One region of the Synechococcus sp. CB0205 genome, then DNA from elsewhere that is predicted to be linked to it. Evidence: riboswitches for the same ligand, from Rfam matches in the RefSeq annotation. Region 1 holds a riboswitch; the other holds the start of a gene.
The links. Region 1 has a riboswitch for cobalamin ahead of CB0205_RS0106805 (HupE/UreJ family protein). Riboswitches for the same ligand answer to the same signal wherever they lie in the genome.
Positions count from the first base shown of each region.

Region 2: linked by a shared signal. The riboswitch ahead of CB0205_RS0109930 (HupE/UreJ family protein) and the one ahead of CB0205_RS0106805 (HupE/UreJ family protein) in region 1 are both predicted to bind cobalamin.

Region 1 covers NZ_ADXM01000042.1:23,268-29,645, forward strand. The annotation lists gene CB0205_RS0106775 (hypothetical protein) at 1-142, shown strand, start outside; gene CB0205_RS0106780 (hypothetical protein) at 149-787, shown strand; gene larC (nickel pincer cofactor biosynthesis protein LarC) at 787-1,986, shown strand; gene CB0205_RS0106790 (lysylphosphatidylglycerol synthase domain-containing protein) at 1,983-2,921, shown strand; gene CB0205_RS0106795 (Fur family transcriptional regulator) at 2,943-3,416, shown strand; gene CB0205_RS16310 (hypothetical protein) at 3,417-3,557, opposite strand; gene CB0205_RS0106805 (HupE/UreJ family protein) at 3,623-4,198, opposite strand; cobalamin riboswitch at 4,226-4,368, opposite strand; gene CB0205_RS0106810 (GTP-binding protein) at 4,369-5,499, opposite strand; gene CB0205_RS0106815 (hypothetical protein) at 5,561-6,073, opposite strand; gene CB0205_RS0106820 (metal ABC transporter substrate-binding protein) at 6,183-6,378, shown strand, end outside.
Region 2 covers NZ_ADXM01000050.1:51,452-57,829, forward strand. The annotation lists gene ilvD (dihydroxy-acid dehydratase) at 1-1,182, opposite strand, end outside; gene CB0205_RS0109915 (hypothetical protein) at 1,225-1,521, opposite strand; gene upp (uracil phosphoribosyltransferase) at 1,547-2,218, opposite strand; gene CB0205_RS16370 (pentapeptide repeat-containing protein) at 2,274-2,810, shown strand; cobalamin riboswitch at 2,816-2,964, shown strand; gene CB0205_RS0109930 (HupE/UreJ family protein) at 2,989-3,579, shown strand; gene cobW (cobalamin biosynthesis protein CobW) at 3,582-4,664, shown strand; gene CB0205_RS0109940 (hypothetical protein) at 4,661-4,993, opposite strand; gene purS (phosphoribosylformylglycinamidine synthase subunit PurS) at 5,086-5,355, shown strand; gene purQ (phosphoribosylformylglycinamidine synthase subunit PurQ) at 5,359-6,012, shown strand; gene CB0205_RS0109955 (LD-carboxypeptidase) at 6,009-6,378, shown strand, end outside.

The DNA of each region.
Region 1 (6,378 bases):
TCCCGCCCATCTGCGCCACTTCGTTTCATTGGATCTACGCCGCGAGGGTCAAACCCTGCAGGTTGAGAACCACGAAGTCATTGCTCCTGTGCCGCAACGGGCCGGTCGCGGTCGCGGCGGTCCCCGCGGTGCTCGCCGCTAGGTGCGTCTGGCCAGCTCCGATCAGGGATCAACGGCGGCCTTGCGGGCCGGTGTTGCTGTCGCGGGTATCAGTGTTGTCTCCGTTGTGGGCCCTGTGCTGGGCCTCTCCCCCTGGCTGATTGCCGGAGCGGCCGGTGGGGCACTCACGGCCCTGACGCTTGATGCGGCTCGTTTTGGTGGCCTGGGGGGGCATCTACTGGCAGAGGCCCTGCCCTTTGGTTTGGGTCGCTCTCGGCTGAGGCGGATTGCTGTGCATGAGGCCGGACACCTGCTGCTGGCCGCAGAGAACCAGTTGCCGGTGAAGCAGGTTCTTGTGGGCAGCCGCGCCTGTTTGCGCCATGGTTTGCGCGTGAACGGCAGCACCGAATTGGAACCTCCCGCCCAGGTGAAGATGCCGCTGGAGGATCTGCGGCGTTGGAGCCGGGTGCTTCTGGCCGGGATGGTGGCGGAGGTGGTCGAGTACGGCGGCTCCCGCGGCGGTGCCGATGACCGGGCTCTGCTGGGACGGCTCTGGGGCCTCTCCGGACACGATGTGATGACGGCCCAAAACGAGCAGCGTCGCGCCCGCCGCGAGGTGCAGCAGTGGCTGGAGCAGCACCGCGAGCAGCTTCAGGCCAGCGCGGAGCAGCTTCTGCAGGAGGCCTGATGGGATCCCTGGCGGTGGTGGATTGCCCGACGGGATTGGCCGGGAACATGCTCCTGGCGGCCCTGTTTGACTGCGGACTGCCTGAGGAGGTCGTCCACCAACCCCTGGCGGCCTTGGGTTTGGCTGGGCTCTATCGCCTGCAGCTGGAGGAGCGCCGCAGCGCAGGATTGCGTGGCTTGCATCTGGAGGTGGAGCTGCTGGAGCGGCAGCCCCCCCATCGTCACTGGGCGAGCCTCAAAGAGCAGATTCAGGCAGCCGATTGGCCGCCGGCACTCCGTGAGTCGGTGTTGAGGGTCTTTGGGGTGCTGGCGGAGGCGGAAGGCGCGGTCCATGGCCACCCGCCCGAGCAGGTGCATTTCCATGAGGTGGGGGCCCTGGATGCCCTGGTGGATGTGGTCGGCGTCTGCGCTGGCTTGCAGCACTTCGGTGTTGAGCGCCTGATCTGCAGTCCTCCCCCCGCTGGCCATGGCCAGGTCAAGAGTGCCCACGGCCTGCTGCCGGTGCCGGTGCCCGCGGTGCTGGAGCTGGCCACGCGCCATGGGGTTCCGCTCGCCACGAGTGCGGGCTTTCCTGGAGCGGAATTGACGACGCCGACGGGATTGGCCCTGATGGTGGCCTGGGCAGAGTGCTTCGCGCCGGCGCCGTCCCTGCGTCCGAGCCGGCTGGGGATCGGGCTGGGCACGCGCGAGTTGGATCGCCCGAATCAGTTGCGCCTGCTCCTGGCTGAGGCGGATGTCCCCGCTGGCAGGGCGCCCGAGTTGCAGACCGTTGTGCAGCAGCAGGCCCAGATCGACGATGCCACCCCGGAGGATGTGGCCTTCCTCCAGGAGGCCCTGCGGGAGGCCGGGGCGTTGGAGGTCTTTGCCCAGCCGGTCGTGATGAAGAAGGGACGCGCGGGCAGCTTGATCACAGCATTGGCCTGGCCGGAGCAGGCGGAGGCCCTGCGGGCGATCTGGTGGCGCTATGGCAGCAGCCTGGGGGTGCGTGAGCAGCAGCAGCAGCGCTGGGCCCTGCCTCGGCAGATCGAGCAGCGGCAGACGCCCTGGGGGCCCGTGCGCTTCAAGCGCTCCATCCGCCCCGATGGCAGCGCGCTCTGCAAGCCGGAACTGGAGGACTTGATTCCCTTGGCGCAGCAGCGGCAGCTGCCCCTGGATCAGCTGCGCGCAGAGCTGCTCCGCTGGCTGGAGGAGCAGCCGTGATCCAGCGGCTGAGGGGGCTCTCTCTGCCTGGGGGCGCCCGGCTTTGGGTGAGTGCGGCGAGCTTTGCTTTTGTTCTGACGGCTGTGGTCTCCCATGGCAGCCAGCTCTTGCAGCTCAGCCTGGATCGTCAGTCCTGGCTCTGGCTCGCCTTGGGCCTCGGGCTGAGTGCCTTGAGCCTGGTGGTCAATGGCTTGGCGTGGGGAGTGGTCCTGCGCTGGTTCGGAGCGGCACCGCGCTGGACGCCTGTGCTGCTGCTCTTCCTCGAGTCGAATCTGCGCAAGTACCTGCCAGGTGGGGTGTGGCACCTGGTCACGCGGGTTCGGGCCCTGCGCGCTGGTCGACCCTGCCGCCAACCCCTGAGTGGTCGGCAGGCCCTGGGGACCGTCCTGCTGGATCCGCTCTTGATGGCGGCGGCGGCCTTGGCCCTGGTGGCCCTGGGGGGAGGGCTCGGGCTGTTGGGCCTGCTGCCTCTGCTGGCCCTGGTGCCGCGTTGGTTAAACCCTCTGCTGGAGGGTCTGGAGCGCCGCCGCGCCCAAGCCCTGGAGGTTGATCCCGCCGGCCTGACCCCAGGGAGCCTGCGCTTGCCGGGCTATCCCTGGCTGCCCCTGCTGGCGGAGTTGGTCTTTGTTCTCTGCCGCTTTGGAGGCTTCGCCTGCTGCGTTCAAGCCTTTGACCTGAGCGTTCAACTGAGCTGGTGGGGCTGGTTGTCCGGGTTCGCCCTGGCCTGGACGGCTGGGCTGGTGGTGCCTGCTGCCCCTGGGGGGCTGGGGGTATTTGAGGCGGTGCTCGTGCTGCGCCTGGCGGTGTCGGTCCCCGAGGCCCCCCTGCTGGCGGTGGCCCTGAGCTACAGGCTCGTGGTGTCCCTGGCGGATTGTCTGATGGCCGCCGCTGCCCGCCGGGACCTGGCGGCGCTTCGCAACAGTGGGTATTGTTGAGAAGTGCCCTGAGAGAGCGTCTTGCCCGCTGGTCCCGTCTCCCCGGTGCAGGCCGATGCCTTACGCAGCTCGCTGCATGACCGCGGACAGCGTCTGACGCCCCAGCGGCAACGGGTCTTGGCCCTGTTTGAGCGCCTGGGCGAGGGAAGTCATCTCAGTGCTGAGGAGGTGCATCAGCGCCTGCTGAAGGCGGAAGAGCGGGTCTCCCTGGCCACGGTGTATCGCACCTTGCGGCTACTGAGCTCGATGGAGCTGCTCTGCGAGTTGGAGCTGCCCGAAGGGGGCCGGCGCTTTGAGCTGGCCAGTGATGAGGCGCACCGGGACCACCACCACTTGGTCTGTGCCCGCTGCGGACACACCGAGGAGTTTGAAAGTGAAGCGGTGCTTCAGGCCGGCGGTGAAGCCGCGGCTCTACATGGCTTTCAGCTGCTCAACTGCGTCTTGAACGTGCGGGCGCTTTGTCCCGCTTGTTCCCAGCAGGAGGACGAGGTTTGATCAGCGGCGGTTGACCCGGACCGGCACGAGCGACGGTTGCATCAAACCGCCGCCGCCGTTGTCATCGTCCGAGTCGGTGGCGAGCCAGAAAATCAGACCGACGAGCCCCAGAACCGTTGTGAGTGCAGTGAACTCGGCCATCCGGGGGATGCGGTTCGACACACCATAACGGCGTTTTTCGCTTCTGCTGTCGCGGATGCTGCAGCTCAGAGGGGTGCAATCGCCAGCAGGCCGCCCGCCAGAACCAGCAGCCCGGCCCCGAGGCTGGCCAGCTTGCGGTCAAACCGCTGACTCAGCCAGGCGCTGCCGCCCACCACCGCAGCGGAGCTCAGCAGGGCGCCAATCCACCAGAAGGAGCTGCCACTGGACTCCAGGCCATGGAGCATGGCGTGCAGGGCGACGGCCCCGCCAACGGCGAGGGCCAGGATCGAACGACCGCAGTGACCGCGCAGCACCAGAACAAGCACGGCAGCAACAGCCGAGATCGCCAGTGCTGCAAGCACTTCAGCCCCGGGCAGTTGCCCGCCAAAGCTGCCAACGATCGAACCCAGCAGCGCGCCAGCAACGGCAGTGGTCAGCAACGGACGCCCGGCCTGGGCAACACAGAGACCGACGGTCACCAGCATCAGCAGGTGATCCAGTCCGAGCAGGGGGTGAAGGGCGCCACCCATGACGCCATGGTCGGCGCTGCCATGGGCACCGGCCGGGAGCATGGAGAGCAGGCTCAGTCCCAGTCCAGCTGCAGTGCTGCTCAGCAGCGATCGGGTCAGTTTCGAGTTCATGGCAGATCCGGTCCGCGCCGGTGCTGAGGTTGGGGGGGTGAGGGCGGCGAGCGTTCTGACTGAGGAGCGGGCGCTCCCATCACAGCTGCGGGACAGTGCCGGAATCGCACCGGACTTTCCTCGTTGCCTTCCTGGGCTGGGTCCAGGAAACCGCTGTTCGGATTATCGCTTCAGGAGAAGCCCTTGCCGGCATCTTTGGCGACGCAGGCCTGAAGTTGCTTGCGGATCTTGGCGTGGTCGAGGTTTTTGCCGATCACGACCAATTGGTTTTTGCGGTCGCTGGGCTTGCTCCACTCGCTGTCGTCGATGGAAAAACGCTTGCCGGCCAGGTGGAAGACGTGGCGCTTGCTGCTCTCGTTGAACCAGAGGATTCCCTTGGCGCGGAAGACACCCGCAGGCAGCTGGTTGTCGAGGAAGTTCTGAAACTTCCGCAGGGAAAAGGGCCCCTCGGCATTGAAGGAGAGGGAGGTGAATCCCTCGATGGCGAGGTGATCCGCGTGGGAATGGTCGTGGGAGTGCCCGTGGTCGTGACTGTGATCGTGTGAATGACCGTGGTCGTGCTCGCAGTTGCTGTGGTCCTGGTGGTCGTGGGAATGATCGTGGTCGTGCTCATGGACGCAGTGACCGTGGTCGTGGTCGCAGTCGTCGTGGTTTTGCTGCGCAGCCACCTTGTCGCTTTCGAAGAGGCCCACGCTGAGCAGCAGCGGCAGATTGACCTCCCCTTTGACCGAGCGCAGGATCCGCGCATCGGTTTTGATCTCCCGCAGCTTGTCTTCCACCGCAGTGAGGCGCTCCTCGCTCACGAGGTCGCACTTGTTCAGCAGAAGGATGTCCCCATAGACCACCTGGGCCCGGGCCACCTCCCCATCGAGGATCTCGTCGCTGAAGTTCTCAGCATCGACCAGGGTGATGATCGAGTCGAGCCGGGTCTGATCCCGTAGATCGCTGCCGAGGAAGGTCATGGCCACCGGCAGCGGGTCAGCCAGTCCAGTGGTCTCCACCACCAGATAGTCGACCGGATCTGGGCGATCGAGGATCCGGTAGACGGCGTCCAGCAGCTCTCCATTGATGGAGCAGCAGATGCAGCCATTGCTGAGTTCGACCATGTCCTCGCCAGTCGCGATGATCAGGTCGTTGTCGATGCCGATTTCTCCAAACTCGTTGACCAGCACAGCGGTTTTGACGCCCTGCTGGTTGCTGAGGATGTGGTTGAGCAGCGTGGTTTTTCCTGCGCCAAGGAAGCCCGTGAGGATGGTCACGGGAAGCCCGCTAGGGGCCTGTTCCATCAGGCTGCTGCTCATGGTGAAGGCGGCTTGCTGCGGCTGGGATCGATCCCCTCAGTCTGGGACGTGGCCTGCAGCTTTAGACGCTGCTCAAGCCACAGGCCTTCAGATAGGCCTGGTCGATGGTTTGGCTTTCGGCTGAGCTCGTGAGGTCCTTGTAGGTCTTGGCGGCAGCCTTGGCTTCAGCGCCATCGCCATCGGAGAGGGCATCGAGCATCGCGTTAATCACGCCGAGCTCCTGTTGCTCGAGCTTGAGGTAGGCCGCTTGGGCGCTTTTGCAGGGGCCATCCTTGAGATCGGCCTGAATGCTCTGCAGAGCGTCGGTGTAGCTCGTGGCGGTCGCCCGGGTCTGTTTGATCAGGGCCTCATGGTCGTGGTCATCTTCAGGATCAAAGCGATCCGGAGAGAGCTCGATCGCGGCCAGGAGATGGCCTTCCAGGGCTGTGATGGCACCCTCGTTGTAGGCATAGACCTCTTTTTGTGGGCCGCTCATTGCCGTTGGGTCTGCGCTGGGTGATTGGCAGGCGGCGAGGGCAAGGAGGCCTGCAGCGATCAATCCGGCATGGGCACCAGAACGTTTGAGGAATCGCATCAATAAGGCAAAGACAGTCCCATCCACAGCCTGGTGATCGGATCGCGGCCTGGCAACGACCCATGCTGGCATTGAGAGTGAGAACTGTTATCATTCCCTTGGTTGCTCAGTGGCTTTGGTTCGCTGTTCTCTGCTCTTTGGTGGCGGGCTCGTGGCGGCCGGCTTGGCTGTGATGGGTGCTGGGTCGGCCGCCGCTGCGCAGCCCGTGGTCGCGGCGAACGGGATTCTTTGCGACCTCGTCCGCACCGTGGCCGGTCCCACCGTTGCGGTGGCCTGTCTGGTCCCGGACGGCGCGGACCCCCATG
Region 2 (6,378 bases), on a different contig from region 1:
GCTGATCTTGGCCACGGCACCCTCTTCGGCCAGGTTGCCTTTGAGGATTGCCAGGTGGCCCTTGGCGTAGAGCGGATTGCTCAGCGGCCGGATCACGTCTTGGCCGGCTGGGGGCACCGCGGGAACATCGGCGAGCACCTGTTTGAGTGTCTTGCCCTCGATTGTTTTGCAATCGCCGTGGAGCAGACCGGCATCCAGTAGCAGCTTCATCACCTGGGGGATGCCACCGGCCTGGTGGAGATCCACGGTGACGTAGCGGCCGCTGGGCTTGAGGTCGCAGATCACGGGCACCCGTTGGCGGATGGTCTCGAAGTCATCGATCGAGAGATCAACGCCAGCGGTGCGGGCCACGGCAAGGAGGTGGAGCACGGAGTTGGTGGAGCCTCCGACGGCCATGATCACGCTGATGGCGTTTTCAAAGGCCTCGCGGGTCATCAGATCGCGGGGAAGGATGTTGGCCTTGATCGCCTCAGCCAGCACCTCCGCGCTGCGGGCGGCGCTATCGGCTTTTTCGGGATCTTCTGCCGCCATCGTGGAGCTGTAGGGCAGGCTCAGGCCCATCGTTTCGAAGGCCGCACTCATCGTGTTGGCGGTGAACATGCCGCCGCAACTGCCGGCGCCAGGGCAGGCGTTCTTCTCAATGGCCGTGAGCTCCTGCTCGTCGATCCGTCCGCCGCTGAACTGACCCACCGCCTCAAAGGCACTCACAACGGTGAGGTCGCAGGCGCCGAGCTTTCCGGGTTTGATCGTGCCGCCGTAGACAAAGATCGAGGGGATATTCATCCGAGCCATGGCGAGCATGGCCCCAGGCATGTTTTTGTCGCAGCCGCCGATGGCGAGCAGCGCATCCATGCTCTGACCGTTCACGGCTGTCTCGATTGAATCCGCGATCACCTCGCGGCTCACCAGGGAATACTTCATCCCTTCGGTGCCCATCGAGATGCCATCACTAACGGTGATGGTCCCGAACATCTGGGGCATGGCACCCGCCGCGTGAGCAGCATCCTCAGCCCGGCGGGCCAGATCGTTGAGGCCCAGGTTGCAGGGCGTGATCGTGCTGTAGCCGTTGGCGATGCCGATGATCGGTTTGTTGAAGTCAGCGTCTCCAAAACCGACAGCCCGCAACATGGCGCGGTTGGGGGAGCGCTGAATGCCCTGGGTGATCGCGGCGGAGCGAAGCATGGCTGCGGGGTTGTCTTCCCAGCAACCTACCGAGGAGCCCTGTCAGCTCTGGGGGCTCAGCCCCTCGAGCTGCCTGCGAACGTCTTCGATCGCTTGGTTGAGCTCTTGAACCTTGTCCTGAAGTTCAACCTCCCGGACCACCGGGCGGTCGCTGTTGGGGTCAAAGGCTTGATCGTCGTGATCGGCCAGCCGACTTAGGCGCAGGCTTCGCTGTTGCAGGGTGTTTTGCTGGCGCCGCTCAGCCTCGGAATACAGCCACCAGGCAAAGCCAGCGGCACCGATCACAGCACCAACCAAGAGGGTGCTCAGAGAACCTGAACCGCCGTCTCGGTTGGACATCGCGTGGACCTGCTTTGAAGTTGCCTCAGCCTACGAAGCCTGACTGCGGCCTGCCATACAGACGGTCGCCAGCGTCACCTAAGCCAGGAACGATGCGCTGCTGATCGTCCAACTCGGCGTCGATACAGCCGGTGTAGATGGTCAGATCGCTGTAGCGCTCACCGAGGGTTTTCAACCCGGGACTGGCGGCAAGTGTGGAGATCACCCGCACCCGTTGGCCAGTCACCCCCTTGGTCTCCAGCTGTTCGAGCACGTTCAGGAGCGTTCCAGCAGTGGCCACCATGGGTTCAAAGACCAGCACCCCTGCATTGGCGGGGATGGTCTCCGGAAGACCGTTGAAGTAACACCGGCAGCGACCGCTGGCCTCATCCCGTTGCAGGCCCATGTGGGCGACGGCAGCGCTAGGGATCACCGACTTGGCTCCGTCCCATAGCCCCAATCCAGCTCGGAGGATCGGCACAGCCAGTACCGGAATCGAACCGTCAATGATGGTCCCTTCCGTCTGGGCCAGTGGTGTCTGCACCTGCACCCGCTGGTAAGGAATCCAGTCCCGCATGGCCTCATAGGTCAACCATCGACCCAGTTCGGCCATGGCCGTTGCAAAGAGGGGCTGAGGGGTCTCTCGATCCCGCAACACGGTCAGCCAATGGCCAATGAGGGGATGGGGAGGGACCACCACCCGAAGGGTCTTGCTCATCGGTCGCGCTCCGGTATCCGCCTGCAATAACTTGAGCGCCCAAGTTAAAGCTGCAGTGCGGAACCTCGTTGCGCTCGTTCAGTTGCTCGTGGCCCGCTCACTGAGCACCCTCGCCCTCGGCGTTGTTCTGCTGCTGGCGTCTGTTCTTCCAGTGGCCTCCCCGGCCTTGGCGATTACCGCCCCCGAACTACGTGGTCAGCGCAGCGCTCAGGACCTGCAACCGGACATGCACGGCCGAAACCTTCAGCAGCAGGAGTTTCTAAAAGCCTCCATGGAGGGGTTTGACCTCAGTGAGACCGACCTGCGCGGGGCCGTGTTCAACACCGCCAATCTGCAAAACGCCAACCTCTCGGCGGCTGATCTCGAGGATGCCGTGGCCTTCGCCACCCGCTTTGACAACGCTGACCTCAGCGGTGCGGTCTTTCGCAACGCGATGCTGATGAACAGTAAGTTCACCGGCGCGGTCATCGAAGGCACGGACTTCACCGACGCGGTTCTGGACCTTCCGCAGCAGAAGGCCCTTTGTGCCCGGGCCAGCGGCGTCAATCCACGTACGGGTGTCGATACCCGCGAAAGCCTGGCCTGTCGTTAATCAGCGCTTAGGCTCAGTGCTCCGGTTCTTCGGGGGATCAGCCCGAGGAGGAAACGGGGAAAGTCCGGTGTAATTCCGGCGCTGTCCCGCAGCTGTGAAGAGTCCTGTCCCCAGGGCTCCAGTCAGAACGCCCGCCGGTTCACTCCCATAAATCACCTGGCGCGGACCAGTCCTATTGATGTTCAAGCGTTTCGGGGCCCCTGCGCTCCTGCTGGCTTCCCTCTCTGCCGCGCCAGCTCTGGCCCATCACCCGATGGAGTCCATGGCGCTGGTTCCCTCACCGGTGAGTGGATTGATCAGTGGTCTGGCCCACCCGCTGCTGGGGCCTGACCATCTGCTCTTTCTGATTGCCCTGGCCCTGGTCGGCTTTCAACGCTCCATGCGTTGGACCATGGCGTTGCTGCTGGTGGGCCTCAGCGCCACGGCACTGGGTCTTTGGTTGCCCGGTCTGCCTGGTGCCGAGGCACTGGTCTCCCTCTCCCTGGTGGTCGAGGGCCTCGTGATCGTGGGCCGTCTTCCTGCCCTCAGCTTAATTCCCGCCTTCGCTCTGCACGGTTATGTGCTCAGCGCCTCGGTGATTGGCTGGGAGTCCACCCCCATTGCCTTTTACCTGCTGGGTTTGTTGCTCAGCCAAGGCGCTCTGTTGACCCTCTCCCTCGTTGGCCTGCGTCGCTTCAGCCAGGAGCTCCCGCTGAGCCAGAAACAGCTCCTCGCCGGTGTGATGGTCGGCATCGGCGCCGCCTTCACCTGGACCGCGCTCGTCGCCTGACCATGACTGTGGCACCCGCATCACGCCTCCCGGTCACGGTGGTGACCGGGTTTCTTGGCGCTGGTAAATCGACACTGTTGCGTCAGCTGCTGGTCTCCAGTGGCCTGCGGCTTGCCGTTCTGGTGAACGAGTTTGGTGAGGTGGGGATCGATGGCGATCTGATTCGCAGCTGCGGCTTTTGCCCTGAGGATGAGCTCGACGGACGGGTCGTTGAGCTGGCCAACGGTTGCCTCTGCTGCACCGTCCAGGACGAGTTTCTGCCGGTCATGCAGCAGTTGCTGCAGCGCGCTGACCAACTCGATGGAATCGTCGTCGAAACCAGTGGCCTCGCCCTGCCCGTGCCCCTGGTGCAGGCCTTCCGCTGGCCTGAGATTCGCACCAAGACCCGTGTGACGGGCGTGGTGACCGTTGTCGACGGTGAGGCATTGAGTGGCGGAAGTGTCGTTGCCGATCCCAGTGCCCTCGAGGCCCAACGACAGGCCGATCCAAGCCTGGATCACCTCAGTGACATCAACGCGCTCTTCGACGATCAGCTCGAGGCCGCCGATCTCGTGCTGATGAGCCGGGCGGATTGTTTAAGCGAGGAGGCCGTCGACCGTCTCCGCTGCCGCTTGAGCGACCAGGTCCGCAGCGGCGTGTCTGTTCTGCCCATGGCCCGCGGCGACGTCCCAGCGGCTCTGCTGATGGGACTCGATCGCCCCGAACACGACGACGATCATCACCACGACCACGACCACGACCACGACCACGACCACGACCACGATCACGATCACCATGACCACACCCACGTGGCGATGGAGTCGGTTGCCTTCCGGTGGCAGGGAGTGACCAACAAAGCCCAGCTCGAAGCCCTGTTGCCGGCTTGCATTACAGACCAAGGCCTGCTCCGTCTCAAAGGACGGGCTTGGCTTCCTGGTAAAACCCACCCGCTGCAGATCCAGGCGGTTGGCCCGCGTCTGGAGTGTTGGTTTGACAGCGGTTCGCGGCTGGAGCGCCCCAACGACGACGGTCTGGAGCTTGTCGCCCTGGGCCTGTCCCTCAAGGGTTCAGCCCTGAAGGATCAGTTGATCGCCGGTCTGGGCTAGTCCAGCGGCAAAGCTCCTTTGGCGCAGATGCCCCCCCAGCAGAGGGCCTGCTCAGTTCTCCAGTGGGGCTGAACAAGCCGGGGCTCTCTTGCCGCCTCCTGAAGTTCGATCTGTCCACGTCCGTCGTGGTGAAAGTCCAGTCGGCGCCCACCGACCTGGAGCCACCAGTGCTCCCCGAGCCGTTCAACGGTCAGCGTGCAGGGCTGCCAACGGGCCGATTCGAGCTGGCATTCGAGCGGAAGCGAAAAGGGTTCCTCCCCTTTGGCGACCTGGGTGGTGAGGAGTGCCCAGGCTGTCAGCAGCCCAGTCAGCAGCGGCAAGCGATCCACGGCGACCCCTTAGGACCCCCTCCAACCTGACCACAGCCGGGTCCAGCGTCAGCCGGCCTGCCAAGATTTAACAAACCCCACCTAGAGCTCAGGTGCCCGTCTTCTCTGCCCGTGTGTTGGTCTCCCTGAGGCCCTCCGTGCTCGATCCCGCTGGTGAAGCCACCCGAGCCGCTGCCTCACGCCTGGGTGTCGATGGCATCGGCAAATTGCGGATCGGTAAGGCCGTGGAGGTGGAGCTGGAGGCTCCTGACGCCCAGACCGCCCGTCAGCAGTTGGAGCTGTTGAGTGACCGGTTGTTGGCCAATCCCGTGATCGAGGACTGGACCCTCGAGCTCAAGGACGACTCCAGCGCTGGAGCCTGAGCCATGACCCTTGGTGTCGTTGTTTTTCCCGGCTCAAACTGTGACCGGGATGTCCAGTGGGCAGCCCAGGGCTGTTTGGGCATCGAAACCCGCTTCCTCTGGCATGAGGAGCGGGATCTGAGTGGTCTTGATGCCGTGGTGATTCCAGGCGGATTCAGCTACGGCGACTACCTGCGCTGCGGAGCGATTGCGCGCTTCGCCCCTGTGCTGGAGGAAGTCGCGGCCTTCGCGAAGCGCGGCGGTCGCGTGCTGGGAATCTGCAATGGCTTCCAGGTGCTGACCGAGATGGGCCTCTTGCCAGGCGCCCTGACCCGTAACCAGAAACTCCACTTCATCTGCGAGCCCACGGATCTTCGCGTTGAGCCGGGCCAGTGCAGCTGGCTGCAGGGCTACAGCAGCGGCGAGGTGGTGAATTTCCCTATCGCCCATGGAGAGGGGCGCTACCAGGCCGCTCCCGATGACCTCAAGGCCCTTGAGGACCAAGGCCAAGTGGTGTTGCGCTACTGCCGCAATCCCAACGGCTCCGTCGCCGACGTGGCTGGCCTGACCAATGCCCAGGGCAATGTGCTCGGCCTGATGCCCCACCCCGAACGGGCCTGTGACCCAGCGACCGGTGGGGTCGATGGACGCCGTCTGTTGGCCAGCCTGTTGGGATGAAACCCTGGCGCCGCCGTGAGCTGCTCCTTGGGGCACTAGCGGCAGCGGTTCCCCTGGCTGCCCGCTCCCGAGCAGCGACGCAGCGCGGCCCGGCACCGTTGAAGCCGGGAGCACGGATTGCAGCGCTCGCACCAGGCACCTGGCTTGAGCGAGAGGATCCGACGTTGGAGCTCCTGCGGCGGCGCTGCCGGCAGGAGGGTTGGAGGCTTCTCACTCCGCCTGAACTCTTGGGCCAGTGGCGTTGGTTCTCCGGGACGGATGAGCAGCGCGCCTCCTCCCTGCGGCACGCCTGGCTCGATCCCTCCATTGACGCACTGTTCTTGGTCGGGGCGGGCTGGGGTAGTGCACGCGTGCTCGAGCAGGGCT